3 regions of the Sporolactobacillus sp. PKPK-6 genome follow, and region 1 is predicted to be linked to each of the others. Evidence: riboswitches for the same ligand, from Rfam matches in the RefSeq annotation. Region 1 holds a riboswitch; each other region holds the start of a gene.
What was found. Region 1 has a riboswitch for cyclic di-GMP ahead of AC1MBV_RS11345 (hypothetical protein). Riboswitches for the same ligand answer to the same signal wherever they lie in the genome.

Region 1 (10,573 bases):
ATGGATGAACAGCTTAGGGTTGTGGATTCGACGACGATATCCCTGAATGCTCAGCGCTATCCATGGGCTCACTTTCGCAAAACCAAAGCCGGCGTCAAGCTGCACCTTCGCCTTGTCTTTATGGGAAAAGGGCAAGTGTTTCCGGAAAAAGCAGTCCTTACATCCGCTCAAGTCAATGACCGCTCGCAACTCGATGTGCTCGTTGACGAGAAAGAAGCCATGTATGTCTTTGATCGAGGCTATGTGGATTACCAGGCCTTTGATCGTTTTTCCGAAGAGGGGATGTTCTTTGCTTCCCGTTTAAAAAAGAATGCCGTTATCCATGTCCTGCACAACTATAAAGTCCCCGAGAAAAGTTCTCTTTTATCGGATCAAATGATCCTGCTGGGCAGCATTCAAAACCAAACGGAAAATGCCTTCCGTCTCATCGTGGCGCAAGACGATCAGGGGAAGAACATTCGGATCATCACCAATCGTTTTGACTTGTCGGCGACAGAAATCAGTGATGTCTATCGTCATCGATGGGCCATCGAACTTTTTTTCAAATGGCTGAAGCAACATGTTCGGATCCAAACATTTTACGGACAAAGTGAGAAGGCTGTCCAGAATCAACTACTTTTGGCGTTGATTCATTACAGTCTATTCGTTTTGATTCAGCAGAAACTTAAAACGACGAGTTCAGTACTTCAACTGAACCGATGGTTCAAAGCTGTGCTTTGGAAATCCTGTGAGCAATGGTTCCGCCGTATTCGTTTTCAAATGAATAAAAGGAAACGAGTAACCTAAAGGCACCTTAAAGGCTGTTGACACTTGGACACTGATTAACTGGATAAAATTGTAAAATGGATCGAGTCACCTTTTAGGTGGACATTAACTTTTTTGGCTTTGGTAGAAAAAATACAAATTCTGAATAATTCGTCAATATTTATGCAACGCTAGTGATTCAGGATAATTCACTAAGGAGCGGATTTTATGAAAACACTCATCCTGTACGCAACGAAATACGGAACAGCAGAAGTGGTTGCACAAAAGTTATCCAAGGAACTAGACGGAGTTGTTGATTTAGTCAATATAATGATTGAACCTGCACCAAGCCTTGAGCTTTACGACACGGTAATTCTCGGCGGATCCATTTATATGGGCAGAATTCAAAAGCAACTTACTAAGTATATGAAAGAACATATTCATGAGCTTGAAGGGAAGACAATTGGCCTTTATATTTGCGCCGCTCATCCTGAAGAAAGAAAACGCCAAATTGAACTGCAACAAGCATTTCCCGATTCATTAAACCGTAAAGCAGCAGTGAAGGCAATTCTCGGTTACGTTATTAATTTTGAAAAAATGAAACTAATTGATAAGTTAATCATGCGCAAGGTCAAAGGTGACAGCAACAGTAACGCTGAGTTTTATGAGAATCGAATACGCTCATTTTGCCAATCACTGCACGCTTGATATACACGATAAAAATTACGGCATAATTCTTAAAGGTTTCTGCGAATCGCTTAAAAAGAAAAAGGCCGGATTTAATCCTATTATATGGAAGAGAAGATCATCTTTTTGATACAGAGCTGTTCCTTCTGGCAAAGCAATAACAGGTTGTTGATTGTACTGAACATATTTAGAAATTTTTTCCATTATCTTCCTGAAAATGGCATGCCATTGAGAATCCGGAGATGAGATTTAATCCATTTAGATCATCATTTAGTTGCTGGAAGGTGTCAATTGTTTTACCAAGGACAATAGCCCCTGCGCTTTGACCGTAGATAATACCGCCATGATGAAAATAACGCTGCAGCAATTCGCCGAATCCGTTGTTGAAATGGTAAAGCAGTTTTTCTGCCGATCCGCCGCTCATATAAATCGCTGAAAAAATGCTCAAATCTGTTAGGTTTTTGCTATCTATATTTGTCCACATGGTCACCTCTCTGATTCCAAGAGGGCTAAATACAGCTTTTACATACTCAAGGCATGATTCCATAGGATCGAAACCTTGGATCTCCAGCAACTGGAATGTAGAGCATCGGCTTATCTTTTTCAATAATGGAAGCAAAAAAGGTATTTATTATTGCTGTTTGTCCTGCATCTCCTCCACCTGAAAGAAGTAACTCTCCCATATCTGTCGTCCTCTCTGAGTCATAAGTTTTCTGATCGCTCATTGTCGATCCGCCTGAATCATATAGCCGCTTTTATACCATTCAAGATCCTTCAGATTTGCATGCCACCCTCTTTTTCGGTACTCCCCTAAAATCTGATCAGGTTCAAGACTGTTTCTCATTCTTGGGTTGTTTTTCATGTACCACCCCATCTGTCGTATTCCGGATTTAACGAGCAAACTGATATCATCAAAATAGCGGTCAGTATCCTCAATAAACATAAAAACATCCCGACTCACTAAATAGTCAATACTCTGTTTCGCAAATAAATCATGAAGCTTACAGATATCCGCATGGATAAAGGTGAACTTGTGGTTGCTTAAAAGTTTGGTTAATTCTAATGCACAATTTTTATCTTGGTCCAGACCAAAAACTAGATTGATCTTCTGCTGGTTCAACAAATAGCTGCTAATAAATCCTCCCCCACAACCCAAATCAAGAATTACGCCCGACAATTCATTGAAATAACTATAGATACGTTGATTATAGAAATAGGCTGCAGCTTGCTGATTCACATGATTTTCACTGCCGCATTTTGAACATCTAATTATTCTTCCAAACGTCGTTTGATCCCATGGATGATGGGCACTTTGCAAAACGCTGCATTCAGCGCCGCATTTGCTGCAAAATGTTCCCCAAATCATATTTTTATGTTCATGAAAAATGATCATCACCCGCTATCTTTAAACTTGCTTCACATCTTACATTATTATAATTTTAACCGCTGTTCTCGTTGAAATCTGCTAATCGCACAAAATAAGTCATTTCTAGCGTATCTCGTGCTATGATAGAGAAAATAGTTTCACGTTTCACACCTTGTTTAGGAAAAAAATCGGCGAAAGTTCATGAACCATGATCATATCGTTCTTGCTGATTCGGAGGTATCTTAATGACCGCTTATATAAATCTTCTCACATCTATCAGTGTTCCAATTTTAATTATTTGTGTATGCGGAGCCATTCTTCAGAAGAAGCGAAACAGCGTTGACACCAAACTGCTCGCCGATATTAGTTTATACATACTCGCACCCGCACTTATTTTAAATGCATTGTCCGAATCACATTTAAAGGGCACCAATGTCATTCACATTTTTTTGTTCTCGGTCATCATGACAGCTGTTTTATGGTTGGTTGCGATGCTAACTGCTAAGCTATTCCGCTTCCCAGAACCAAGTGCCAGAGCACTTACCTTAACTGTCGTCTTCAGTAATGCGAATAATTACGGACTTCCCGTGTTGCTGCTGGCATTCGGTCAAACTGGATTTTCTCTCGGAGCAGTATATGTTATCGGGCAAATTATTCTTGTTAATATTCTCGGTATGTATATTGCATCACGAGCTGCGATGAGCGGCAAACAATCAATACTCCATATTCTTAAATCGCCGCTCATCTATGCCTGTCTTGTTGGTGCACTGTTGGCAGTCACTCATTTGCATTTACCCATCGGAACCGCAACCGCTGTTCAAATGCTCGGTACGGCATATCCGGTTCTGGTACTGCTAATTTTAGGCGTAAAGCTGGGCAGCACAAAATTTTCAGGCGTTTGGCGCCGCGAGGTATGGATCGGCGTCTTTCTCCGTCTGCTTATCGTCCCGATCATTGCTAAATTAGTTTTGTTTTCACTCGGAATTCATGGCATGCTCGCTTCTGTCCTCTTTGTAGAAATCAGCATGCCTGCTGCAGTAAACAGTGTCATGCTGATCGAGAAATTTGATGGGGACTCAGAGCTTGCTTCACTAATCGTTACCATCACAACAATTCTCAGCTTCATCTATCTCCCTTTTTTAATTTACATTGGTTAACTGGCAATTTGCAAGAAAGTTATTGTTAAACGGAGTATAAATTAGAAAAGGACGTTATTTACAATAGTTTACGATGCAGAAAAAAAGCAGACCATTTGATCTGCCTTTCGCTTACTTTTTTATATTCAATCTTTTTCTCTTTTTGCGAGAATCTTTCTCGCAAAAGATTCACCTAATTGTATTGCCTTGCCCTGCTCTTCTTTAGTCATCGAAAGCTCAACTTTGAAGTTGTCCTCAATAATTTCCGCTCCACAGTGTTCAAGTGCTTCTTGAATGGTATCTACAGCAGCAGCAAAGAGCCCATAGCTGCTGTCACCGGAGCCGAAACAAGCGGCAGCTTTTCCTTTAAGATCATTCTCGCTAATTGTGTCAAGAAAATCTTCAACTGAGTATGGAAGATCGCCCATTCCATCAGTGAAGCTGCCAAACATAATCCCATTGTAATCATTCAATTCTGACGCTGATAAGTTTAAAACGTCTTTAACGGCCGGATCAATCCCCACACGCTTAACACCCTCAGCTATTTTTTGCGCCATTTCTTCAGTGTTACCTGTCTCACTGGCATAGACAATTAGAATATCTGCCATTATATACGAACCTTCTTTCAAGCCTTGATTTTAATTGATAATGAATTTCATTTTCATTAAAATGATACCATTTTTGTTCCTCATGTTAAATACCCAGAATGATTATTCTAGGTAAAGGTACTTCAAGATTTCTATAACGACAAAAAAATCCGAGCCACTAATATCATTTAGCTCAGACTTGTTCGTGCATCTATAAAGGATTATTCAATAACGTATAAGAACGGCTATGTTTTGTGATCCGGCACCAATCGTCCAGAACATGACATAGTCACCTCTCTTCACACTTCCTTGGCTCAGTGCTTCGTAAAAAGCAATAAACGGACTGCTCGCTCCCGTATAGCCATATTCATTGCCAATAAAGAGTGAGCGTGATTCATCAATGCCGAGTAATTTTCGAAGATCAACAATATTGGCATATGCATACTGAGAGAAACAGAACATACTCACATCATTTGGTGAGAGTTGGTTTTCCATAAGCAGTTCGCGCATGTTCCTTGCAGCTGAATCAAGCGAGACATTTTCAAAGGGCTTCCATTCAAGCAGTCTTTCATTCTTTGATGCTTCACGAATTCTAGATGCTCCGCCACTGGGAAACAGAATATTATTATGTTCACTCGAATTAATCCGGCATCTTGCGCCAAGAAATCCTCGATCTTCTTTTGTCTTCTCTAATATTATGGCACATGCAGCATCGCCAAAATGCCCATAACAAAGTTCATTATCCGGATTAACGACTGAATTAATGTAATCTGATCCAACAATTAAGGCACGATTAACGTTTGGTGAGAGTGCCATATATTTTGCTGCATTCTCAAATGATAAAATCATTCCGGCGCAATTTCCATTAAGATCAAGACAGACGCATTCAGGTTTACCACCGATAGCCTGGTGAAGATGAATGGAGCTTGGCGGCACAGTATTTTCCGGAAAAAAGCTGGCAAGAACGATCAGATCAAGATCAGCACCACTGATTCCAGTTTTATTCAATACTTTGTTAGCTGCGGTTATCGCCATGGTCAGACTGTTCTCTTTTTCTGAGTCAATCAAATACCGCTTATCCATTCCAATAATATCTCTGAAAAAATGAGTATAGTCTTTTCCTTTTTGCTTAAAATGGTTGATGTATGTATCATTGGAAACAACTCTTTCTCCGTGATACATTTCAATCCCTAATAAGTTCACATTGATCACAAGTGCACTCCTCCATGAGCCAAAGATGATTCATTGATCGAGATAAGATTTTTATTGCAGCACCTAAACATCTATCTTTCTATCAAAGCAATTTGAATTGGGTAAGCCCTGCTTCTTTGGCTAACCGTTTAATTTGCATCTTAACAACTGCGCTCTTTCCCAAGTCCATGGTTATGTTCTGGAAACCCATGTCCTTGTACATTGCAATAATATTAGTGAGCATACCAACCATTTCTTGCGATGATACTCTTAGTTTGGAACCATCCAGCATTAGATTACATGTTGGTGGATTTACTTGGGCAGCGGCTTTTTTGAATTCTTCAATATACCCAGATGCATCCTCCATTGTAAAAACGCCTTCACACATGACACTGATGTCGTTACCTGTTGTCACTACACTGTATTTCCCCATCATATAAACCCCCACTATTTATTAACAAAAAAAGCCGTGACATGTTGATCACAGCTTCTATGTCCAATGGTAACCCGGCTGTCTTTGCTTTCGCATTAGACCCGTGGCTTTGCGTCCTAATCTTTCGGTTAGTTTGCTTTTGTCAGTTATTCAATTGGTAATAATTATCAATTTTTAATACTATTGTATCGTATAATTTTTTACGATATTAGTTAAGAGTACTAAGTATTGGTTCTTTTTTCACATTATATTTCGTAAATACATTGCAACTTTAACGAACAATAACAATGTCTGCAATAAATGTGGTAGGAAGTTGTTTTCCCCAAACACGAATCTTCTCATGTTCATTGAATTGCCGCATTCGGTTCAACGATATTTTCTTTAAAGTGATTTTAGATAAATTACTATGGTCTGTCTCCTTCTCCAAATACAATTTTGTCGATTTATCAATCGAAATGGTTACCTGCATACTCCCCTGATCAGGATCTGTTTTCATAATTAAATCATGCGTATTCCCACGAAGAAATGATCCAGTGTATTCAGGAATACCAAGAGTGACACCGATCATGTCTCTGTTGATATTTGCTGATCCGGCAAGCGTCATTCCATCATTATTAAATAAAAACAGGCAAAGGCTAATTAAAAGAGTCATTAAAAAAATACGCGTGTTCCGATTTATGTGATGCATGGAAAACCATTCACATAAAAGATGCCAAAGCGAGAAACCAAGTATACTTCCCAAGACATGTAGAATCAGATCATCCACATCACTGCGTCCGGTCATTGATGCATATTTGACCAATTCAATTGTAAATGAGATAGCAAAGGAAATGAAGATAAATTGCTCAAATTCCATCGACTTTTTTCTTAGTGTCGGCACAAGAAAGCCCATAGGTATAAAGAATGCAAACGACTGGAATGTACGCAGCAAAGCGGTTTGATAACCGGGATCACGATGATCTGATAAGTAAAACAGAGTATTGATCCGATTCATCGGAACCCAATTAATAGAACGAGAGTTTCTCCAATCCAGACCATGCTCAAATAGATTAACTTTTAGCAGAAAATACAAGTATATAAGAAACAGCAACCATAACATGAATTTAAAGAAGAGATGCAAATCCATCCATTTTCTTGCTTTAGCCCAATCATTGACTTTCAATCTATGAATCATTTTGCTTTCCCTTCCTTTTCATCCATGTGCTGAATATGCTCCTTGATTACATAATAAGTTTGCACTTTCACTATCAACTCAGATTTCGTTCTTGTCAGTAATAATAGAGTTATTCCCTGTTTTTTGAAAAAATGTACATAGATGTCCATTTTATGCGTATGGAATCAATTAGTGTGATGAAATCCACTGCACATGGAATAACTCCTTTCTGAACACTATTAAAGCATTCAAAAAGGAGCTTTCTGTTGAAAAAATTCTTATTTATTTCTTAAGATTTTTCTGTTAAGGATTAAAGACAGGTCGTTGAACTTAAAAAGGCATCATCTTCTCTAATCGAAGTGATGCCTTTTCCTTTATTCATAGCAAATTGATTTTATAATCTAAACGTTCTGCTTACGCATAGCATCCTCACGTTTTTTCAATTGTTCAGTCTGCCAGCCGCTTTTAATTCCCCAAATATAGAAAAGATAACTAAACAAGGAAATGACAAGGAAATCACAGCCAAACGGTATAAGGTCAATTCCGCCAAATTTGCTGCTGCCAAGCCAAGAAATTAAAACCATAAATCCAAGGTAAACCAACAGCCATATTCCCGCTTTAAGATCCTTCATGAAGCCTTCAAAGTGGTACTTCGCTTGATAATAAAAATAAATAGGCAATCCGATCAAAATAATAAAAGTAACTTTTCCTGTCAACGGCCAAGTTGCCCAATAATAAATCATTGAAGCCGCAATAAAAGCAATTGGAGCAATAATATGCATACCCTTGATTCGAAGCGGACTGCTCATATCTCGACCGAATTTTCGAAATACCATGACGCAAATCGGTCCGGTAACGTAAGAAATCAATGTGGCGACTGAGATGACACTGGCAAGCGAACCCCAACCGCGAAACAAGAATAAAAAGAGGTAGGAAACGCCAAGGTTGAGCCACATTGCTGCGCGAGGCACGCCGAACGCACTATTCACCTTGCCGAAAATATGTGGAAAAAACCCATTACGTTCCATGCCGTAAATCATCCGAGCTGTTGTTGCCGTATAAGTGATTCCTGTTCCAGATGGCGAAATGAACGCATCTGCAAACAACAGAAGAACAAGCCAATTAAGGCCAAGAGCCATCGCTAAATCGGCAAATGGCGAGCTGAGATTAAGATGTGCCCACCCATGGGTGAGCATCCCAGGAGTCACTCCACCGATAAACGCGACTTGAAGCGCCACATAAATCACCCCGGCAATCAGTATGGAGCTGATCACCGCAATCGGAATCGCTCGTCCCGGATTTTTCGCTTCGCCGGCTAAGTTGATCGGACTCTGAAATCCGTTAAATGCGAATACGATACCAGAGGTTGCGACAGCAGTCAAAACACCTGACCAGCCGTTTGGCATAAATCCGCCATATTGAGTATTAACAAAATTATGTGTGTGAAAACCGGCAAGTACAACACCAATAATCGCTGCCGATGGGATAATGAATTTAAAAACGGTAATTACTGAATTGACCTTCGCAAATAATTGAATGGTGAAATAGTTTAATAGAAAGTAGACAAAAACAAGCAATGCAGCAACTAAAAGGCCGGATCCGGTCAGCTCCGCTCCGTCATATAAGTGATGTGCCCATTCAAAGTTCCACGAACTTAAGTATTGTGTTGAAGCGACCGCTTCAACAGGGATAACGGAAACTATAGCAATCCAGTTTGCCCATCCGGTGATAAAGCCGACCAGTGATCCGTGAGAAAATTGTCCATAACGAACCATTCCGCCGGCAGCCGGAAACATCGATCCAAGTTCCGCAAAAGTGAGCCCGATAAATAGAATTAGTACCATGCCTATGATCCAGGAATAAATAGCTGCAGGTCCTGCAACACTAGCCGCTTTCCATGAGCCAAAGAGCCATCCGGAACCAATAATTGATCCCAGTCCTGTCATCGTGAGCGCAAATGTACGCATTTCGCGACGCATGCTGTTTTTCATAATGTACACACACCTTCTGTTTTTTCTCTATCTGAATAGCACTATGTGTGTGACTCTCATCGCTTTCCTAAACTTTACTAGAAATGAAATGGTCCTCATTTAATTGCTGACTCTGCTTTCTTGTTGATAAGCAAATACTACCGTTTTGAACGAAATCGGTTTTCGAAAAAAGACAAATTCCATGTTCTGTTTATCTTAAAACACACAATTTGTTTCTCAGGATCAAATGAGATATCTGAAGCCCGATCGTGGGTTTTTTGTTCCTTTTTTCACAAAAAACTTTTGTCCGTTACCATAGTAGCGCAAATCGACTGACCACTGATAAAAATAGTTCATTTGTTTGCTAAGATCACTTGAGAAGTCACACGCACTTTTTGAGTTATAAAAAACATTATAACGGATTATGAACAATTACTCAAAATGTTACATAAATTAAGTACGTTTATTTGCAGAAAAAAACGTGCTTTATCAGCACGCGATTTGTTATCACTTATCTTTTTCATGTATTTTCCACATTGACATGATTCTATGCAGTTCTTTAAGAAATTTTACAGAAGTGTTTTTACAGCGCTAAGAGCAGCGTCGTAATCCGGATGCTCAGTCATCTCTTTTAAATACTGTACATAACGAATCGTATTGTTTTTATCGAGGATGAAAATCGAACGCATATCAAGCTGCAATTCCTTGATCAGGACACCGTAGCTTTTTCCAAAAGAATGGAGCTTATAATCCGAGAGTGTATCCAGATTTTCAATCCCTGCTACCGTACAGAAACGACTCTGCGCGAATGGCAAGTCTACAGAAATTGTAAGTACAGCAACTTGATCGCCTAATTCTGCGGCAGCTTCATTAAAACGTCGCGTCTGCGCATCACAAACCTTTGTATCTAATGAAGGTACAACAGATATGAGTTTGATCTTATCTCCATAATCTGAGAGGCTTGCTTCTTCCATAAGATCTTTATTAACAGTAAACTCCGGTGCTTTATCTCCTGCCTTCAACTCAGGTCCGATTAATGTAATAGGGTTTCCGCCAACTGTTGCAACTCCGGTACGTTCTTCACTCATGTAAAAAACCTCCAATGTATGTTTTTTTGTTGCTTTCAATCCTTTTGTACTTAATTTTTAGCAGGCAGCACCTCCTTAAATTTTGCGAAATATAATTTCGCGAAATTTTTATGTTAAAAAAATTATTCACTTGGTCTGTTTTCACTAAAATTAGCAACGTGGTTGGTCAATATTTTGATCTTCTCGTTTAGTTTTTGTATCTCTTCCATCGTCATTCC
Region 2 (10,573 bases), 630 kb from region 1:
TCTTCTGCAGCTCATTCAGTATTCCTCGCGCTATGATAAATTTCTGGACGGAGAGATTACAAACATCTTCTCACCGAAATTTGCAGCGGGAGCACTGCAAGATCTTGGCGTTTACCCGACCTATGTAGCAGTCGCTCTATTCGGCGAACCGGAGCAGGCCGTTTATTATCCGGTCAAATTATCCAATGGTATTGATGGTGGAGGTACGTTGGTGCTCACTTATCCAGGATTTATATGTACGATCCTTTGCTCGAAGATCGCTCATTCTGATGCACCATCGGAAATTCATGGTGAAAAAGGAACGTTCCGGATCAATAATTCATCCAATATCGCACGCCTTGAGTGGATTGATGCCCATAATAAAGAGGTACAGCCGATTGCAACCCATTTTGAAGAAGACGATAAAATTTATGAAATCAGCAATTTTGCGGATATCCTTGAACAGAACGATAAACAAGAGTATTTACGTCTTCGCTCACTCAGTCGGAGCGTTATCAAAACCATGAGTTCGGCACGGAAGCAGAGCGGCATCATTTTTCCAAATGATTAACGATAGTTTTAAAAGATCTAGACTGCGGCAGGTATTAAATTCAGACCTGCGACTGATCACGTTAACTTAATTAACGGTTAAAGTAAAAACATTAAAGAATTAATCGTTTCGAAAGGCGTGATCGACATGCAGAGCATATTAGAGAAAACTGTCGATATGAAAGGAATTGATGATCTTATTGTCAACACCTCATCAACGGATGTTGAACTGATTCAGACAGAAGAGACGCTTTTAAAAGCCCAGGTTTGGACGGGAGATCTGGATGTACAGAATTGCCCTGTTGAACTGGTGATCAATAAAAAGGATGATAAATTAGAGATTCGTATTATTCGTAACAGACAGGATTGGCTCGCTCGACTCAATGCGCTTAGGTTCTCAAGTGTAAAAGTTGTTATCGAGTTGCCGACACAACTCTATAACCGTATTGTGGTAGACGGTCAATCAAGCGACATCAGCGCATATGAACTTGTAACGAATCAGATGAATTTCTCATGTCATTCAGGTGATATTGAACTGGTGCATTGTGCCGCAAATCAAGAATTAAATGCGACGACATCAAGCGGTGATCTGACTATTCGCGATACACATGTAAAGGAAAGGCTGAACGCGAACACGTCGAGTGGTGATGTTCGTCTGAACAAATCGTCTGCAGATGATCTGAGACTGCTCACGCATTCGGGTAACATAACAGTAACGGACTGTTGCGGCGATCTGGATGCTTCGGCCAGTTCCGGTGATATTGACTTGACTTGTGACGAGCTTATCGGCAATTTGAACTTTGAAACAAGTAGTGGTGATGTCACGGTTACTTTCAGGGATGAGCCCGATTCAGTTTCCGTTTATTATCATGGAGCTTCAGGTGATGGTTCTGTACAGTTTAAAGATATGCTTTATGAAGAGAAAAGCGATCATTTTATCCTCGGGCAAAAAGGCGACGGCAAATATAAGATCAAAGTCCGAACAAGTTCAGGAGATTTCAGTCTAAAATAAGCAATCAAAAGCTTCGACGGGTGAGATAGACCCGACGAAGCTTCTTTTGTAAGATAAGGAAGTTTATCGTTCTGCCTTGCTGGTACAATAATCAGCGTCATAAGATTTGGTTGGGCGATCAGGTAAGTGCCCAATCTGATAAAAAAACGGAAAAATTCCCCTTATTTACCCGCGAAACAAGCGTCATGATGCATATAACCAGAAAATTTCCGCTTATTTTACTCGTTACTTAATGAAGGACCAGAATACTTTATGAAATAGAAATGTCTGTTCAAGCACAAGGTTGATGATTAAAAACCGTATTTGGAGCAAAGGAACTTTCGCTAACTACGCATACGTCCTGTATGCAACGCGAAAGCCATCACATCCTGTGAACGTAAGGACCGGGCGCTTTTTGCCCGGTTTTTCTAACAAGTAAAGAAAGTATATCGTTCTGCCTTGCTGGTACAATGATCAGCGTCATAAGATTCAGGTGGACGATCAGGCAAGCGCCCAATCTGAGAAATAGACGGAAAAATTCCGCTTAAATTGAAAATGAATGGTAAAATCGCTTAAATAGACGGAGAAATTACCCTTATTGAATCGAAAAACGTAAAAATAGAGGTTTTTTCTCTGAATAAGCGGAAAAATTACCCTTATTTACAGGCAAAACTAACGCCATGGTGCATATAACCGGAAAATCTCCACTTATTTTACTCGTTACTTAATGAAGGACCGGGCGCTTTTTGCTCGGTTTTTCTTATGAACGGAACGGATACATTTAGTCATTAAGTACGATGATGTTCATGGAGCTATATCAAACATGATGTGTATTTGTGACTGATACGCATATTTTCTTGCGCTTAGGAGACACTGTCTTTTGATGATTCTGAACGGAAAAAGAAAGGTGGATGATCCGCATGGAGCAGCAGAACACGAATTTTTCAGACGACACCTCATCCTTGTGGCGGGACACGGTTCATCTGCCGGTATTCAGTCCATTGAAAGAAAATAAAACAACCGACACACTGGTTGTCGGTGCCGGTATTACCGGAATTACAGCAGCCTACATGCTTGCAAAAAGCGGTGTTTCGGTTATGTTAATTGATGCTGATCGTATTGCCGGAGGTACAAGCGGCAATACGACCGCGAAGATCACAGCGCAACATGGATTAATTTATGATCATCTCATCAGTACCATTGGCGAAGAAAAAGCGGCGCTCTATTACCAAGCAAATAAAGAGGCACTTCATTGGATTGGCAAGCATGTGAGCGACCGCAGTATTCAATGCGATTATGAAATCCAACCGGCAGTAGTTTACGCGACGACAGAACAGGAAGAAAAACAAATTGAGAAAGAAAAGGAAGCTTACGATCGGCTTGGAATTTTGGGATCAATGGCGCATTCAATTGATCTCCCCTTAGAAATCAAAAACGCAATCATCATGCCTGGACAGGCGCAGTTTCATCCGCTGATGTATCTGCATGAACTGCTTGCAGATCTTGTGAAATTGAATGTACCCATTTTTGAAGAAACATGGGCAACGGATATACAAAATCAGAAATCTGAGCCGTTTGTAATGACCAAGCAAGGGTTCGGGATACACTGCCGGCATGTGCTGATCTGCTCTCATTTTCCTTTCTACGACAACCGTTTTTATTTTTCTCGTATGTTCCCGGAACGCTCCTACTTGATTGCTTGCGAGACAGCCGGTGATCCTCCTGATGGAATGTATATTAGTGCTGGCGCGCCGAAGCGTTCCATTCGCGGATTGCGTCTTAACCACAAGAACTATCTTTTAATCGGCGGTGAAAATCATAAAACAGGGCGCGGCGAATCAATGGCTGACCATTACCAGCGATTAGCAGACTTTGCCTCCACGCATTTTGGATTGGAGACGGCGGCAGCACATTGGTCTGCCCAAGATTTCACGACATTGGATCAAGTCCCTTATATAGGAAGACTTGCAAATAATAATCCGCGCATTTTGGTTGCCGCAGGTTTTCATAAATGGGGAATGACCACAGGCACGTTAGCTGCTCAGCTCATGACTGACTTGGTCCTGGAACGCGCGAACTCATATGCAGAGCTGTTCAGCCCCGCTCGGTTTGAAGCGGCGCCAATGCTCGCAAGCTTCCTCGTTGAAAATATGAAAACCGCCGGGCAGCTGATTAAAGGGAAGGTCAGCAAACCTGCACCGCTTGACGATCACTTGCAACGAGATTGTGGCATGATCGCATCGCTTCATGGACGAAAGGTCGGCGCGTACCGCGACAAGCACGGGGACTTAACTGTAGTTGATGCGACTTGCTCCCACATGGGCTGCGAAGTAAACTGGAATCAAGACGAGCGGACATGGGATTGCCCTTGCCACGGCTCGCGCTTCAAAGCCAATGGAGAAGTGCTCGACGGTCCGGCGAAAGAATCATTAGCATTGCTTTTTTCGGAGTCTGATCATCAAAGCAAAACACAGAATACCTAAGAACGGGAGTGTTAACGATGGGCATTATCGAAATCATGGCTGAAGAGAAAATTCAGGAAGGCTTAAAAGCAGGTGCGTTCGACCATCTTCCGGGTAAAGGAAAGCCGCTTGTGCTTGAAGATCTGTCGGCGGTGCCGAAAGATCTGCGTGCCGGTTACAAGGTGTTGAAAAATGCCGGCATGCTTCCTGAAGAATTGCAAATTAAAAAAGATATGGTCACACTGAATGACTTGCTCCAGTGCTGTGAAGATGATAAGGAGCGCGACCGCCTGAATAAGCAGCTGCGCTATAAACAATTAAAATTCAACCAATTGATGGAAAAACGTTCGATCGCCCATTCATCAGCTTTTCAGAGCTATCGTACGCGCATTTTCAATCGGCTTCATTTCTTCTGAAATACTTATTTTTTCTTCCAGATTGTCAGAAGCGGTCCACGATTCCCATAAACAGGATCCTGTTTTGGTTTTCCAACCTTGCTAATATTTTTCTTGAATGTCGGAGTTTCTTTAGTTTGTGTATCATAATCCTGTCCGTTCGGGTATCCGCCGGCAATGGAAAAATCGCTGCTTGCAGAGAGCCTTTTATGCCCAGTTCCTGCGGGAAGAACAAGTACATCACCAGCCGACACTTTGAGTTTTTTGCCCTTCTCTCCGCCAATCATCAGTGTTGCATGTCCTGAAATAACACCGAGTACTTCATGAGATGTGCTGTGAAAGTGATGAAAAGGAAAGACACCGTCGACCCAGTTATTGCCCCAATTGTTTTTCTTGAAAGTGTTCACAATCTGCCCGGTCCTTCCTTTAAATGCACCGGGATAAACCAAGACCTGAAAATACGGATTGTTGGGAATGGTTCCGTCATCTTTAAATGTGTAAGTTTTCACTTTGACGAAGTTGTTTTGTCCTTGTGGTTCGTGCTGCTCAGAAACTGATGTCTTCGCTTTGTCTGCTGAATGAGTGTTTGAGGCTGAATTGCTTCCGCAGGCGGAAAGAATCAGGAGCGGAGCAATACCGGCTATTTGAACCCATTTCTGCATGATGAATTCCTCCTTCGATAGGATTTACCAATTAGTATAACACCCCGAATATTTTGATAATAATGATCTGCTTGCAAGCACTTTTTAAATATCTTCAGTTTAGTAGCTTTTTAAGATTGGTGATAGATTGACGATTTTATTGGTCAGAGTGTGAATGTTTGCGTTCATCTCAGCGTCCATCAAAAAAACAAGAACTTTTGTCAAGTATTCTATTAAAGAAGCAAATCTAATATTGTAATAAAAAATAGATTGTTGTATAGTTAAATTAACCTAATACTTTAGAAAGAAATCTTTTTTCTAAAGGGCAAAGCTACTGAAAAGTAGTGACGCAAAGTCACAGATCTAAGGCGAATATTCGCTAGGATGGCTGGGCCGCCGTATTTGATTATCAAACGTAAATGAGAGGAGATTTTTTTATTATGCGTTTTTTTAAGCATACTTTAGTAGGTTTATTGATTATTATTCTATCCCTGACAACCGCCTCCATATCAAACGCGGATCAGTCGAAGTCAACTGCCGGCTCAACGAAACAATCCCAACCAGTTGTTCAACAGAACGAGTCGATTACAAGCGGTGTTGAAGCAAAAACGGTCAAGAAGCATGCAAAGAAAAAGGCGAAAAAGCCTGCAGTTAAGAAAAGTATTAAAAAGAGCGTAAAGAAAAAATCGATAAAGAAGACCGTAAAGAAAGCAAAGAAGTCAGTTAAGAAGAAAAAGACGGTTAAAAAAGCAGTAAAGAAAGCAGTTAAGAAGACAGCAACGGTACATAAGGCTGCTGTAAAAAAAGCGCCGGTAAAGACAGCAGCAAAAGCACCAGTTAAAGCTGCTGCGCCAAAGGCTCAGACAACTGCTCCCGGTCAATATAATGCATCAGTGGAACAACAGATTGTCTCGCTTGTAAATAATGTTCGCGCACAAAATGGACTGCAGGCACTTCAAGTAAAGCCGGAACTTCAAAGCTTTGCCCGTCAATGGAGTCATCAGCAGTTTAGCAAAAGTGCAATGAGCCACGGCATGATGAATTTCTCACGGAATACAATAGCAGGACAGAACGTGGCCTATGCTAAAGGTGATGTAAACTATTTCGGATGGGATCAGATTTGGAGTGCTCAAGCGACGATGAATGATTGGATGAATTCTCCGGATCATCGTGCAAATATCCTAAAGCCTCAATATAAATATATTGGTGTCGGAGTTGTCTATGGACAAAAGAACGGCAGCTCAGACGGTTGGGCTTTCTTTACACAAGATTTCTCTGATTAAAGTTCATGAATAGAAAAAAGCTCTGACATTGTCAGGGCTCTTTTCGTTTCGGTTACGGTTTCGCAGTGTAGATCTGTATGGCATCACGGAGCATTTCCGCAGCTCCTTTTGCGACATTGTTTTCGTAATACTTTGTAAAACGCGGATCATCGACGTACATTTGGGCAAGTCCTGCATGGGCTTTTTTTGAATAGGTTCCCTTTGGCCAAAAGAAGCTGAGCCATTGCCGGTGAAGATCCGCTGCTTTCTGAGCACAACTGCTCTCCGGATCATTCAAACTGAGTGCTTCTCTTAGATTTTCAAACATCTCATTTTGGATCATTACCGTTTTTTCATAATCTTCCTTGCTTATATTGGCGAATTGTTGATTGGACTTCTTCACTGTTTCTTCTCCGTATTTTTCACGAATCTCTTTACCGTATTTCTGTTCATTCTGATCGAGCATCTTCTTTTTAAAGCCTACAAATTTTTCTTGATCACTCATAACGGTCTCTCCTTTTTGCGAAGCGAGCGTTTTTTCAATCGTCGCGATCAGTTGATCAAGGCGCTTTTTCTCCGCAATTAATTTCTTACGCTGTTCAGTCAGGGCGTCCACTCGATTAAAATCGTCCGCAGATAAAATGTCAGATATTTCTTTGAGGCTAAATTTTAATTCACGAAAAAAGAGAATCTGCTGCAGACGATCCACTTGTTTTGGTCCGTAAATCCGATATCCGGAAGTGTTAATGGACTCCGGTTTCAGCAAATTGATCTTGTCATAGAATCGCAGTGTGCGTCCGCTTACGCCGGCTAAATCACTGAGCTGTTTGATTGTATAGTTCATGGAACCCCTCCTGACACCTTTACTTTACACCTTGACGCAGCGTCAACCTCAAGACTTTTGTTAGAAATTAATCTGATATTCATTTTGAATTAAATCTTACAAAATAAAACATAGTTTTGTCATCATCAGCATGCAGTGGTAGACTTGGGAGTGTTTTTATTGATGCGTATAAAGGAAGGTATTGGTGACATTCTTCAATCAGTTCCCTTGAACGGAGTGATCTTAGTGTTCAGTCATTCATTTCTCCAATTAAACACAATCTTTATCAGTATTATTATTGAAGCAGTCCCCTTCATCATTATCGGGGTGTTTATTTCTGCAATCATTCAGATGTTTGTTACCGATTCTTTGCTTGCGCGCATTGTACCGAAGAACAGAATAGGATCGGTCGTTTTCGGAACATGCATGGGTTCTCTTTTTCCTGCTTGTGAGTGTGGGATTGTCCCAATCACCGAGCGACTAGTGAAGAAGAAGGTTCCGCTGCATGCAGCAATCGCATTCATGCTTGCCGGTCCGATTATTAATCCAGTGGTGCTGTTTGCGACGTATATCGCTTTCGGAAGCAGCTGGCAGATGGTATTCTACCGAGCTGGTCTGGCGATTGCGGTATCCATCGCCGTCGGAATTCTAGTTTCCTATTTATTTCCCGAAAATCAATTGAGAGACTATGTGGATAAAAAAATAGAAAAGTACCATCTTCACCATGATGAAGCCGCAGCTTCAGAACGAATTTCGTTTATAGAAAAATTCAAAGGTACAATGGATCATGCTATTGACGAATTTTTTTCCGTTGGTAAATATCTAGTATTTGGTGCATTTATAGCCGCAGCGATGCAGACCTATATCAAACAAAGTATTTTGCTCTCATTTGCCAATACACCCTTTACAGCTATTCTCGTCATGATGATACTTGCCTTTATTATGTCGCTTTGTTCTGAGGCTGATGCCTTTGTTGCCTCATCATTCCGAAGCACCTTTCCTCCGGGACCATTGACTGCATTTCTTGTGTTCGGTGCAATGGTTGATATTAAGAACTTGATTATGATGCTCTCGACATTTAAAAAGAAATTCGTCGCTGTGCTAATCACGCTGATTTTTGTCTGCGTGTTTGCAGGCGCGTTGCTCATTTAAGGAGGGGCCGGTCATGATTCGTTTTATCATTCTTTTTGGATTTGCCTACCTGTTTTTGCATCTGCATCTTACCGGAGACATCAGCAAATACATTAATATGCGTTATGGCTATTTGTCTTTTTCAATGATTTTTATTATCGGCTTTATGGCTGTCTATCAAATAGTGAAATGGAACGTCGAAGGCGGCAAGGTGCATGCCAAAGTGGAAGAAAAGCTGTTTGGACACGATCACAGTCATGAGAATAATACATGGTGGAAAAAAGGTTTAACCTATGCCTTAGTTATCTTTCCACTCATTACCGGCTTGTTTTTGCCGATCGCAACATTGGATTCAACGATTGTCCGCGCAAAGGGATTTCATTTCGCAGAAATCGACAATGACAAGGATCAGTATGCAAATCACCAAATTCTGAAACCGGACACAAGCCAATATTATGAGAGCAGCACGTACAAAAAAATGCTGAAGTCAGATATGGTAAAATACAGCAAACCGAACTATTTGTATCTCAATGACGATAATTTTCTTCGTGCGCTTGAAGCGGTTTACAATTATCCTGGTGATTTTTCAAATAAGAAGATTTCCATAATGGGATTCGTCTACCATGGTGATTCATTGGAAAAGAATCAATTATTTCTTTTTCGCTTCGGCATTATTCATTGTATTGCTGATGCAGGGGTTTTCGGCTTGATGGTTCAATTCCCGCATAATGTTGATTACAAGGACGACACATGGATGCGCGCTGAGGGAACGTTGACCGAAACCTATTATCAACCGTTTAAACAGACCATTCCTGTAATTAAGGTGACCAAATGGAAGCAAGTTGAAAAGCCGAAATCGCCTTATGCCTATCGGAAGTATTAATGGCTAAGCAGATTTCTTGAATACACTGCCTAAAATTACCTATAATAAAAGCTGTGAACTTGGAATTGCCTGTTTGTTCGCTCCATATTTTGGACAGGTTCATTCCAAATGATAGTGAGGAGGATTTACATGGCAAAGAAAATTGCTGCAGTACTTGCAAATGATTTTGAGGATGTTGAATTCACGGGACCGGCAAAAGCGTATGAGGAAGCAGGTCACACAGTCACTGTTATTGGAAAATCTAAAGGTGAGGTAATTACCGGCAAGCATGGTGCGAAAGTGACGGCTGATGCTTCGATCGATGAAGTAAAACCAAGCGATTTTGATGCTTTATTAATCGCCGGGGGCTATTCACCGGATAATCTGCGCGACGATGATCGCTTTGTTGCATTCACAAAGGCATTTATGAACGAAGATAAAGGTGTTTTCGCAATCTGTCACGGTCCGCAGCTGCTGATTACAGCTGAAGCCATTAAAGACCGCAACATTACCGGTTACAAATCAATTGCGGTTGATTTGAAGAATGCCGGTGCAAAGTACAAAGATGAGGAAGTCGTCGTTTGCCACAATCTTGTGACGAGCAGGACTCCTGATGACATTCCCGCATTTAATCGCGAAAGCTTGAAGGTTCTCGCATAATACGGGTGAATTAAAAACCGCTGCTTCTTCGATTTTTCTGAAGAGCAGCGGTTTTTTCATTACTAATTTTTATGAAAGATAGCGACTGTTAATCAATTAAATGACATGCTTCGATTGTTTTCCGCGATTTTGAACTTGACGCATAAATGCACGGGCGATACTTAGATTACTGTACTCATTTTTGTTGATCCAGGTTCGTGTTTGATGATCAAATTGTTGATGGGGCCGAATCGGCCACTCACCGCATACATCCAATCCTTCCACACATTTTTCTTCTATTAATACACCAAGTAGGGGTATGAGGCTGTCTATGGAAACGGTTCCTTGATTCCAATTTGTTTTCGCATCGTTTTCGGACAGAATATCCTTGTCGATACTGACATAAATATGATCTGTCGTAAGAGCGTTCAATAACTGTTCCGGTGTGGGAAATCGTTCTTCCGGGAAGATGACAATCCGAGATCGTTCGGTTATATGTCCCATCAATGCTTCGTTCGAATCGGGACCAATGATGACGACTTTTTGGAGATTTGCAAGCTGGGAAAGTGCATGGCGCACCCATGAGCCGCATGAGAGCAGTGAGCCGATTCGTCCTTCCTGCAGATCCGTGTGATGATCAAACAGAACCAGTGAGAAGGGACGACGGATATTCTTTAATAATGCGAGTGTTGCATAGTGATAGTTTCCGCTGCCCCAGAAGGTCAAACCATGATCAGGAACAGTGCTTAATTTGTCGCGGATGTGAGTAAATGCTTCGGGCGAGCAATAGAGATGCGTACCGCGAAGCTGAGTGAAATCAATCCAATGATGCGGCGATG
Region 3 (10,573 bases), on a different contig from region 1:
TGGGCAAACTTCGCATTTTTAAGATCGGCACCGCTCTTTTTGTTCTTGGGTCGCTGCTGTGCGGATTCGGTCTAAACCTGAATTTTCTACTTGTCGGCCGCGTGGTTCAGGCCATAGGCGCTTCGATGACGATGGCTAATAATTTTGGCATCGCAACGGATATTTTCCCGAGATCCGAACGCGGGCGGGCGCTTGGTTTAATCGGCACGTTCGTGTCCTTGGGCTCGATCACTGGTCCGGGGATCGGCGGGCTGGTTGTCTCCACGTTGAGCTGGAATTATATATTCTGGATTAACGTACCGATTGGGCTGGTGGTAATGATTCTGGGCTGGCGTGTTCTGCCTAAAGATTTGTTTGCATCAAGAGGCCGCTTGGACTGGGTGGGTACGTCAATCTTCGGCTTATTCATCATAGCCCTGTTCAGCGGATTGCTGCTTGGACAGCATTTAGGGTTCAGCGACGGACGTATTCTGGGATCGCTTTTTCTCTCTGCTGTGCTTCTGGTCGTGTTTATCATTATGGAGTGGCAGATTGATCAGCCGATGCTTCAGCTGCGGTTGTTTAAAAATCTTATGTTTTCAGTCAGCATTTTCTGCGGCTATTTGGTCTTTCTCTCCAACTTTTGTTTCAACATTATTGCGCCATTCTATACCCAGGATATTCTGCATCTGTCAGCAGGCCATTCCGGACTGCTGCTGATGCTGTTCCCCATCATGATGGCTGTCATTGCCCCGTTCAGCGGCGCACTGTCTGACAAAATCGGTTCGGAAATCCTAACGTTTATCGGATTGCTTGTCCTCGTAGCGGCACAAATTGGTCTCGGTTTTCTGAATGGGGAAAGCTCAATCATCTATGCGGGTGTGTTGATTGCTCTGCTCGGTGCCGGCAGCGGATTCTTTATGTCGCCGAATAATTCGCTTGTCATGTCGACGGTTCCGAAAAATCAGCTTGGAAGCGCGGGGAGTGTCAACGCACTAATCCGAAATTTGGGCATGATCAGTGGAATCACTTTTGCGACAACGCTTCTGTTTGCCAGCATGTCGCAAGCTGCCGGTTATCATGTCACCGGAATGATCCCGGGTCATCCGTCCATCTTTTTACATGGCATGCACATCGTTTTTCTGGCATCTGCCGGAATATGCGTGTTCTGTGCCATGATTACAGGCATTCGGCTCCTAAACGCACGACATCAGATGCACAGCAAGGCTGTATCCTAACGCAGTCTGTCCGTTAAAGCCAAACCTTGCAAATGAAACCTGCTCCTATGGGAAACAGTAGTATAGGAAGATACTCATTGAACGCAGGCCATACACAAGGAGCAAACGATGCAGACAACGAAGCTTACGCATACCATTCTAGACGTAATTTTGAAGATGCCGGGATTGAAGATTAATCGTGAAGAATTCTTCAGACGGTCGTTCCCAAAAGAGGATACGGAACGGCTGATTGAGATCGGACCTGCAAGCTATTTTGGACAAGCTGAACTTGAGAAACAAGCAGCACAGCTGATTCAAAATGCGACGTTGCGAAGCTCAGCGATGTCGTTTGCCGCGGGCATTCCAGGCGGTTTGGCTATCGCGGCAACGATTCCCGCCGATACGACGCAGTTCTATGCGATGGCATTGCGTCTCGCGCAGGAGCTCGGCTATCTCTACGGACGAGAAGAATTATGGAGCAATCAAGAGATCGCGACAAAAAAAGGACGTGAAACATTGATTCTCTATCTTGGTGCGATGCTCGGAGTCAGCGGTACGGGTGCATTGCTGCGTGTGCTGTCGTCCAAGCTTTCTGCTCGCGCACTCGAACGCATCCCACAGAAAGCACTGGAACAAACAATTTATTATCCGCTGATTCGCAAAGTTGCTACCTTCTTCGGTGCGAAGATAACAAAAGGAACATTCGCTCGCGGTGTATCGAAAATCGTTCCGGTCTTAGGAGGCGCACTAGCCGGCGGAATCACCTATGCCACAATGAAACCGATGGCGCGTCGTTTGCAGAAGGAACTTGCGGCAGGTTTGACCGACAATCCTGATCTGTTCGAGCAGGATTTAATTGAGCTGAAACAAATCGGCAGTGCAGAGCATTCACAGGATCATCGAAAATAATGCCTCAGTACAGGTGACTTTGGTCACCTGTTTTTTCACACTCCTATATCTCTGGGATTTACACTGTTGTCAGAATAAACTAAACTAATAATAGATTTACTTTTAAACAGTTCTCACGATAATAATACGAGCAAGAATCGCTCAATTTTGACAGCAGGAGTTGGATCATCATGTCTAGCAAATGGAATGTGTATTTGGATGAAAATCAAGACCGTTTTATCGAGGAATTGTTTGACTTGCTTCGTATTCCGAGTATTTCGGCAGATCCTGCCTATGCGAAGGATGTGCGCGCGGCTGCCAAATGGGTTGGCGAGCGTTTGAAAAAGGCAGGGATTGAGCATGTACAAACATTGGAAACCGGCGGACATCCGGTGGTTTATGGTGACTGGCTGCATGCTGAAGGAAAGCCGACGGTACTGGTTTACGGACATTTCGATGTTCAGCCGGCGGAGCCGCTGGAATTATGGGATTCCGATCCGTTTGAACCAATTATTGATGATGGCAAGGTATTTGCCCGTGCTGCTACTGATATGAAGGGAAATCTGCTTTTGCCGATTGTCGCTTGCGAAGCTCTGCTGCAAACAGATGGCGTGCTTCCGATTAACATTAAATTTTTATTTGAAGGCGAAGAAGAAATCGGCAGCCGTTCGTTCAGTGGTTTCCTTGATGCACACAAAGATCTGCTTGCCTGTGATCTTGTGGTCAGTGCCGACAGCGGTGTCGGCACTGAGGAACAGCCAACCGTCGGAACAGGCGTACGCGGTGTATTTTCGGCACAAATCAACGTGAAGACTGCTGCCATGGACATGCATTCGGGATTCGGCGGCGGTATTGCTCCAAACGCGATCCATGAATTGGTTCGGATTCTTGATTCGATGCGTGATGAGGATGGACGCATTTTGATCGATGGATTTTATGATCAAGTGCGTCCGCTTACGGATGATGAGAAGAAGCAGATCGCCAATTTCGATGCTTTTCCGGATGCAATGCGTGAAAGTGTCGGCTTCAAAGAATTCTATGGCGAACCGGAATTCACGCCAATGGAACGTGGAGTTGCACGTCCTACGTTAGAAGTCAACGGTATATGGGGCGGTTACCAGGGTGCCGGCGGCAAGACAGTCATTCCATGTGAAGCACACGCCAAGATCACCGCGCGGCTCGTGCCGGATCAGGATCCGAAAAAAATTCAAGCGTTGTTTGAGCAGCATATCAAAGCGCACACCTTCCGTTCGGTAGAAGTTACAGTTGAAGACGAGCACGGTACGCCTCCATACCGCGTTCCTGGCAATGATCCTGCGCTAAAAAAACTCGAACACGTATTGGAAGAAATGACGGGTCACCCGGTCAAGCGCCAATGGGCAGGCGGATCGGTTCCGGTGACCAGCCTGTTCAAAGAAGTACTCGGAGCAGAAACGTTGTCGCTTGGCGGTTCGCAGGATGATGAACGTCCACATGCACCGAATGAATTCTACCGTTTAAGCAGTTTCACACGTATTCAAAAAGCATACTGCCTTCTCTTGCAGGAATTGGCTAAAGAATAAAAAAATTATAGGAACAAAGCTGCTGAGTTTGTTGGCCCAGCGGCTTTTTAATTTTTTGTTATTTTTTTCACAAAATTGATGTAAGCGTATTAAAATTTTGATAGAGTAGTTATGTAGGGCGGCAGAGTTTTCCAGTCGTTCATAAAACAATAAATCGAGGGATTGACATGTATCAGGTTAAAGAATTTGATCAACAAGGCTTGCATTTCTTTCGACTAACAGACGGGATTTCTTACATAGATATCTGTCCGGAACGCGGCGGTATGGTGACCGCTTTCCATACGAATGGCGAAGACGTCCTGTTCATGAACGAAGCCACGCTTTTTGACACGAGCAAAAATGTGCGCGGTGGTATTCCGGTTCTCTTCCCGATCGCCGGGCAATTAACCAATAAATCCTATGAATGGGAAGGCGTTGCTTATTCCATGGACAACCACGGACTGGCACGCACCAGAGCTTGGAAAGTCGCAGATCAATCCGCTGATTCCAACCACTCAGCGCTGAAGATCGCTTTCCATAGTTCAGAAGATACGCGTAACTCCTATCCATTCGATTTCGAGGCTGTGCTCACATACACACTGTCGGACGGTGAATTGACGATCAGTCAAACCATCAACAACCTTTCAAGTGAATCCATGCCCGTCTACCCGGGCTATCATCCATATTTTAAAATGACAGATCAACAGCTTCATCTAAAAAGCAAGGCAGTCAGCTATTTGGATTACAATGATCATGAAACCAAGCCATTCAACGGTGAGATCAATATGAAGGGACTAAAAGAGTCTGTCGTACTGCTGAACAGTGGTGACCCGCAACTGGTCTTTGATTTCAACGCGACGAAAAAAATCGTGATCAGCCAGGATCCACGCTATCGCTACACCGTTTTATGGGTTGAAGGCAATCAGCCATTCGTGTGTGTCGAACCATGGACCGCGCTTACCAACACATTAAATGAAAAGAAAGACGATTTGCTCATGGTAACACCTGACGAACCATTGGAACTGAGCATTGCAATCCGACTTAGTGACCGATAAGGTGAAGAATTAAAAAAAGGCCGCTCCATTATGGGGCGGCCTTTTCAATCGGTTGCTCATTTAGCTGATGCGGCGCTTCTGCTCTCTAATTTGGCTAAGCTCCGCTTCCAATTCCAGTCTGCGCTGCTTTAGCGCGTACAGCTCATTGGTTATTCCTTCGGTAAGCTCGACATTGCGTTTACGCAATTGTTGATACAGGCCGAGAATTCTGCGATTGACATAACCGAGCTGGACACGCAAGTCACTTGCTCTCTGGCGATCACGGTCAGCTGTTGCCTTTACAAAAGCTGCCAAACTATTTTTTATTTCCTTTTGCCATTCATGATCCTTGATTTTCGCAGCGAAGAGATACAGGTCCAGATAGTCATCGACTTTGGCGTCATTCGGATGATTCATCACGTGTTGCATCCTCCTTTTTATAACAGCCCACTTGTTTCCATTTTTCATCCTGTTGCATGGCTTATGCAACAATGGATCTTAAATGTGACGATGGACTGTTCATTCCTTCCGAAAAAAGTGTGTTTTGTCCATTTTATTAAAAAAGTCGCTTTTTTGTTACACTTTACAATTGTTTGAAAAATAAGCAGGCGCTTTGCCCCATTATGTCGGGGCACGACACATTGTATTTGTGCATCAATTAATTTTTCTTATTTTAACGTGAACTGCTCAATCTGTCAAAGATTTATTTCATATAGGATGCATCGTGCATATTTTTGCAAGCTCGGCTCTCGCTTCATGACACAGTCGAGTAATGCCTTCTGCGTACGGTAAAAGTATTTTTCCATTCTCATACAAACTAATTGTGCGGTCGGTGTGAATGAACAGAGGCACATTTAATTCCTTTTCGAAGTTTTTAATTCGTGTACGAACAGAAGGTTGGGTTAAAAAGAGTGCACACGAAGCATGACGGAATCCATTATGTCTGACAACTGCGAGGAATGTTTCGATTTGATCAATGGTCAATGGTCATCACTTTCCTTTCTCTCACGCCACAGCGTCTGAATAAAGACCATGGCAGTTGTTCATTGACGCAAACATCATCATTGCACTGATATTTCGGATAATTTAGTTTTTTGATAAAAAGAATCCTCTAAAAATCAATTGGAGGCTTCTCAAATTATTACCAATCCTTTGTCATCCGTAAATCAGCGGCTGATTGCAGAGTTCAAAAGCTTTTTTGACAATTCTTTTTGATTCATATAAGATTGAATTTCCGTCTCTTCCTTGGCACTTGGATTCACAAACTGAATACCATAATTTACTGTTGGACATCCATGTTTTGTTTCCTTTCTCATCACTTCGCCTCTAACATGAATGATCGTGCCATCCTCTTTGGCAAAGGACAGAAATACATGAACCTCTTCCTTAATGGGAAAATCAATTCCGCATTTAATTTTCATTCCGCTTACACTAAGATCAAGCATTTCCACGTCAATTGATTTATTATTCAAACCTTGCAGAGTCTGTTCGCCAAAATCAAGGACACGTACCGTACACTTTTCTCCGTTCAGTTCAATGCGGTAGTGACGGCGGCGTTCTTTTGGTTCCTTTTCACGATCAAATTCGCTTTTTTTGTAAATCTTTTTCCTAAGATCCGTAATGAGCAAGCGATCTCTCTTCAAAATATTGTTGTAGTACATAATGAATGCAAAGAGAACAGCGAGCAGGAAAATACCTTCAATTCCGGCACCAAGAACTATAATTGCGTTTTCTGACATAGGTACATCACCTTATATAGATTGAGAAATAGGCTGCGGCTTACCAATAGCGAAACCCTGTGCATACGAAACGCCAAGCACTTGCGCACAATCAATGTCGCTTTCGGTCTCCAACCCTTCAAAAATCAGCTTTACATCGAACCGATTACAGTAATGAACAAGAAATTCGACGTAGGCCTGTTTCTTATTTGACTTGCTTAAACCAATTGAGAAATAGCGATCTAATTTTATATAATCAGCATCAATTTCGATTGTTCGATTAATGTTGTCAATCCCTTTACCAAAATCGTCGACCGCAATTAAGATTCCCGTTTTTCTCAAAGCTTTCAAAGCTTGTGTAAGTTTGATAAAATCTGTTATCATCTCATGTTCGACGATTTCCAACACAATCTGGCTAGCAGGAATGGAGCACTGATCAATGAGCCGAAGAATAAACGTAGCAAAATTCGGATGAAGAATCGTTGATGGGTAAACATTAATAAACAGTTTTCTGCCTTTTTGAGCAGGTCCGTCCTTGACGAAGGTACACAGTGCCTTTCTTATTGAATGTGCATCAAATTCAAAGAGCTTTTTTTCCTGATTGCCAGTCGGTATGCTCGTTCCGGGTTTAGAAAAACCTTTGAGCGAAAAAGTGCTTCATACCCTTCAATTTCTTTTGTTTGCAGATTGACAATCGGTTGATAATGATGAAAAAAATTTTCTTTCCTGAGATAATAAAAAAGCCACATGATTCACTCGCCCCTTTTTGACTTCAAAACGGCGCACCGAAATAAATGTGGGAGTAGAACGATCATTGCTTCCCTTTCGGTAACCCGGCTGCCATAGCATGAACCGTAGGCCCGTGGCTTTGCGACCCTATTTTTCAATAGGTGTGCCATTTCGATTGAAAATAGTTTTTTTAATGTATGAACATTTTTGCACAGCGGGGATAAAGATTCAAGACCTTTTGACCTTTTTTCACCTTTATATAAAATTTTTCAATCATTAAGGTACATGTAATCGTTATTATGCTGTTTTTCAAATTGAATTTTATCACTTTACATACGATTTTCTCATTAAAGAAATCCAAATAAAAAACACGGTTGCCCGCGTCTATTTAATGATCCTTCTTCTTCATTGATTTCATTGTGTTCAGAATGTCCGCGGGGAGTTTGCTGGTTGCCGCGGAATTATTTTCTTTGCGAATTGCTTCGTAGATCTCGCCGCGATTCACGTCAACTTCGCGTGGTGCCGTGATTCCCAATTTTATTTGATCACCGGATACCGCTACGATTTTCACTTCAATATCATCACCGATACGTATCGACTCGCCAAGCTTTCGGGTCAAAATGAGCATCGGTTACACCCTCTTTTCCTGGAGCTGCGCGGTAAGTGGCATTCGAAGAGAGTAATCGGATTGCTCGGGTATATACTGCTTGCCAACTTTTTTATTTACATTAATGATGACCGGTGCATTTAAATTAACCGTGGAATCAGAAAAAGGATTGCGTACGCTGACGATTACCCAAACGGCCACGTCCTCCTGCGAACGAATCTCGAGCTGTTCTACAAAATGGTCGGGCAGATCAATGCTGTAATTCTCAAAATAGTAAAAAGGTGAGGTAACAATGAATGCGACCTCTGCATCGTCTGCCGACTGAAGGATGGAGAAGGTTTCGCCAAATGGCTGAATAATGAACCGATGGTCGTGTGCAAATCCGGGAAGCCCCGACGAGAACGCTATAATATCTGTTTCTTTGATTTCCTGTTCGCCAAAATACTTTGTTTGGATGATCATAACCATTCGTTATCCTTTCTCATCAATAAAAATGCCGACCGCCTGAATATCAAGTGATGGATAGTGCTCCATGGAAATGTTAACCTGTCCTGGCTGATAACTATATTCCGGCGCACTAATGGTCGCTTGAATCATTGGTGCATGAATTTGCCAATTCACCTGCAAAGTTGCGGGTGTCACATCATAAGTGACCGCTTGGGATGCAGGTGTGTTGCCTGTACTGTAACGTGTACCAATGACTGCTGCATTCACATTATCGGCAGCCTGCTTCGCAAACAGATTTCTTCCCCTATTGCGCTCGATATGCAGAAGCTCGTCTCCTTCTTGAGAATGGCGTGCGATTCCATCAAGTACCGCCTGCTTGCCGGCATCTGCCGCCTCGGCAATACGTACTCTTGCCGATTTCAGATCAAGATTATGCCATCCGGCTGACTGATCAATCTGCACATGTGCCGGTTCTCGGTCAATCGTCATGTCCGCTTTTGGCTGTTGTATGGATTGTTCTGCCTTTGGTTGGCGGATCGTTTGCGTCGCATTTTGTGTACTTACTGACACTCTGCCGAAAACTTGTCTCATTTCTACATGCGGAAGAATTTTAGCCATGTCATCGTCCTACCTGCATATTTATTAATTTAAAAAGTCGACAAGGGACGTTTGGATGATTTTCGCACCGACGGAAAGCGATGCATTGTAAACGTTTTGCTGTTGATTTAATTTCACAATGGTTTCTGCATAATCTGCATCTTCATTATTGGACATGATTTTCGTTGCAACTGTCTTTTGATCAGCAAGACGATTTTGCACCATATCAATTCGGTTGGTTTTCGCCCCCAGATCCGCCTGGGCACTGGCAACTTCATCCAAATGTGTGTCAATTTCCGTTAAATGTGCGCTGATCTGACTGGCTGTCGCTGTGCCTTCAGTTAAATCCGTTTTCAATTGATTTAAATCTTTAAAAAGCTGATCATTGAAAACCGAGTCCGGACTCACATTAATCGTCATCTGAATACCGTCGTTCACCGCAACATTGAAATCAGGATTTTTCTGTGCCAAATTGTTAATCGTTACTGTTCCATTGGATGCTTGAGTAAGTAATGGGTTTGCGGAATCACTGCCGCTGAAAATATACTGGCCGCCAACCTGTGTATTCCCCAAAGTAACCAGCTGCTGGGTCAGTTGATCCACTTCCACACCTGCAGCCGCACGCTGATCTGCTGTATAAGTATCAGTACTCGCTTCATTTGTCAACTCACGAATACGGTTAAGTACATCATTGACCTGTTGCAGTGCGTCGTCGGAACTGTCCAGCCACTTATAGGCATTCGTAACATTTTTCTGGTATTGCTCTACATGACTGACATCCGTACGGTAAGATATACCCATCGTGGCAACCACCGGATCTTGGGATGCACGCGTGATTTTTTTCCCGGTCGACAATTGATTCTGATAATCGGCCAGTTGGCTGTAGCCACTGGAGATATTTTTCAGTAAACTATTGGACATCATACTTTGTGTTACCCGCATCCAATATCACCCCATTTTATTGATTAATGTATCCAACATTGTATCCAGTGTCGTTACGACTTTTGCAGCTGCAGCATACGAATGTTGAAATTGGATTAAATTTGTGAGTTCTTCGTCAATGGATACCCCGCTGATGGATGATCGTCGATTTGTTGCTGCATCAAGTATCGTTTGCGAACTGCTCGTGAATTGATCCGCTGATTGAGCGTTCACTCCGATTTGACCAACCAAACCTTGCAAATAATTTTTCAGGGTCATTTCTTCACCATTGGGATCAATTGCGAACTTATTGGATGCGATCACATCAGCCATCGCAGTTGCTCCGCTGTTGTCGCCGCTTGGCATACCTGAATTTGCCGATGTAATGTCACTTCCGCTTAACTTGCTGTTTACATGAAGGTTTAATGCTGTCACCGTACCCGCATCGTTGTCCGTTCCGCTACCGAGAAAAAAGACGCCTTTCGTGTCTGCTTTATATCCCGCTGTATCCTTATAGGCGTTGTTAAACTCCGTTGCCAACGTATTCGCCATATTGTCCAAACTTTTTAATACACTCGGATAATCGTTAGTGTAGGCATCAATTTGGCCTTGTAGTTTTCCGGAAAAATTAGTCAGTGTGCCTGTGGATACCGGAGTCGTGTCATCCGATTGCATCATGGATATCGTAACTTTTGGGTTCGATGTATCCGTTGTATCGATATCTGCTTTCAGATGATTATTCGTCAGTGCCGCGCCATCGACCAAAGTTGCCTTTGGCTCATAAGAGTTGCCATTTGCATCAACAATTTCAATGGTATACTTTCCTTCGGCGAGCGGTGACGGATTGCCGCCGCTTGGGTCTTTGCTGACTTTTATATTAACCAGCTGAGCGATT

Region 2: another riboswitch for cyclic di-GMP. It lies ahead of AC1MBV_RS14370 (CAP domain-containing protein); the one in region 1 lies ahead of AC1MBV_RS11345 (hypothetical protein).
Region 3: another riboswitch for cyclic di-GMP. It lies ahead of AC1MBV_RS04435 (EAL domain-containing protein); the one in region 1 lies ahead of AC1MBV_RS11345 (hypothetical protein).

What each region holds. Positions count from the first base shown of each region.
Region 1 is NZ_JBWXPA010000002.1:94,812-105,384, forward strand. It holds gene AC1MBV_RS11305 (IS4 family transposase) at 1-786, shown strand, start outside; gene AC1MBV_RS11310 (flavodoxin domain-containing protein) at 973-1,452, shown strand; gene AC1MBV_RS11315 (Type 1 glutamine amidotransferase-like domain-containing protein) at 1,619-1,978, opposite strand; gene AC1MBV_RS11320 (hypothetical protein) at 1,962-2,156, opposite strand; gene AC1MBV_RS11325 (class I SAM-dependent methyltransferase) at 2,153-2,668, opposite strand; gene AC1MBV_RS11330 (AEC family transporter) at 3,043-3,954, shown strand; gene AC1MBV_RS11335 (flavodoxin) at 4,080-4,541, opposite strand; gene AC1MBV_RS11340 (3-oxoacyl-[acyl-carrier-protein] synthase III C-terminal domain-containing protein) at 4,746-5,732, opposite strand; gene AC1MBV_RS11345 (hypothetical protein) at 5,815-6,144, opposite strand; cyclic di-GMP riboswitch class I at 6,210-6,292, opposite strand; gene AC1MBV_RS11350 (VanZ family protein) at 6,416-7,318, opposite strand; gene AC1MBV_RS11355 (APC family permease) at 7,699-9,288, opposite strand; gene tpx (thiol peroxidase) at 9,837-10,355, opposite strand; gene AC1MBV_RS11365 (MarR family winged helix-turn-helix transcriptional regulator) at 10,478-10,573, opposite strand, start outside.
Region 2 is NZ_JBWXPA010000002.1:728,424-738,996, reverse strand. It holds gene AC1MBV_RS14395 (Gfo/Idh/MocA family protein) at 1-550, shown strand, start outside; gene AC1MBV_RS14390 (DUF4097 family beta strand repeat-containing protein) at 677-1,540, shown strand; gene AC1MBV_RS14385 (FAD-dependent oxidoreductase) at 2,440-4,002, shown strand; gene AC1MBV_RS14380 (DnaJ family domain-containing protein) at 4,020-4,397, shown strand; gene AC1MBV_RS14375 (cupin domain-containing protein) at 4,403-5,038, opposite strand; cyclic di-GMP riboswitch class I at 5,332-5,418, shown strand; gene AC1MBV_RS14370 (CAP domain-containing protein) at 5,458-6,300, shown strand; gene AC1MBV_RS14365 (MerR family transcriptional regulator) at 6,353-7,123, opposite strand; gene AC1MBV_RS14360 (permease) at 7,286-8,254, shown strand; gene AC1MBV_RS14355 (TIGR03943 family putative permease subunit) at 8,268-9,116, shown strand; gene AC1MBV_RS14350 (type 1 glutamine amidotransferase domain-containing protein) at 9,246-9,755, shown strand; gene AC1MBV_RS14345 (arginase family protein) at 9,852-10,573, opposite strand, start outside.
Region 3 is NZ_JBWXPA010000001.1:915,094-925,666, forward strand. It holds gene AC1MBV_RS04400 (MFS transporter) at 1-1,217, shown strand, start outside; gene AC1MBV_RS04405 (hypothetical protein) at 1,326-2,105, shown strand; gene AC1MBV_RS04410 (dipeptidase) at 2,276-3,646, shown strand; gene AC1MBV_RS04415 (aldose epimerase family protein) at 3,814-4,680, shown strand; gene AC1MBV_RS04420 (hypothetical protein) at 4,741-5,079, opposite strand; gene AC1MBV_RS04425 (LysR family transcriptional regulator) at 5,368-5,643, opposite strand; gene AC1MBV_RS04430 (PilZ domain-containing protein) at 5,826-6,398, opposite strand; partial or broken gene AC1MBV_RS04435 (EAL domain-containing protein) at 6,411-7,004, opposite strand; cyclic di-GMP riboswitch class I at 7,202-7,284, opposite strand; gene csrA (carbon storage regulator CsrA) at 7,495-7,734, opposite strand; gene fliW (flagellar assembly protein FliW) at 7,738-8,181, opposite strand; gene AC1MBV_RS04450 (DUF6470 family protein) at 8,185-8,778, opposite strand; gene flgL (flagellar hook-associated protein FlgL) at 8,803-9,699, opposite strand; gene flgK (flagellar hook-associated protein FlgK) at 9,706-10,573, opposite strand, start outside.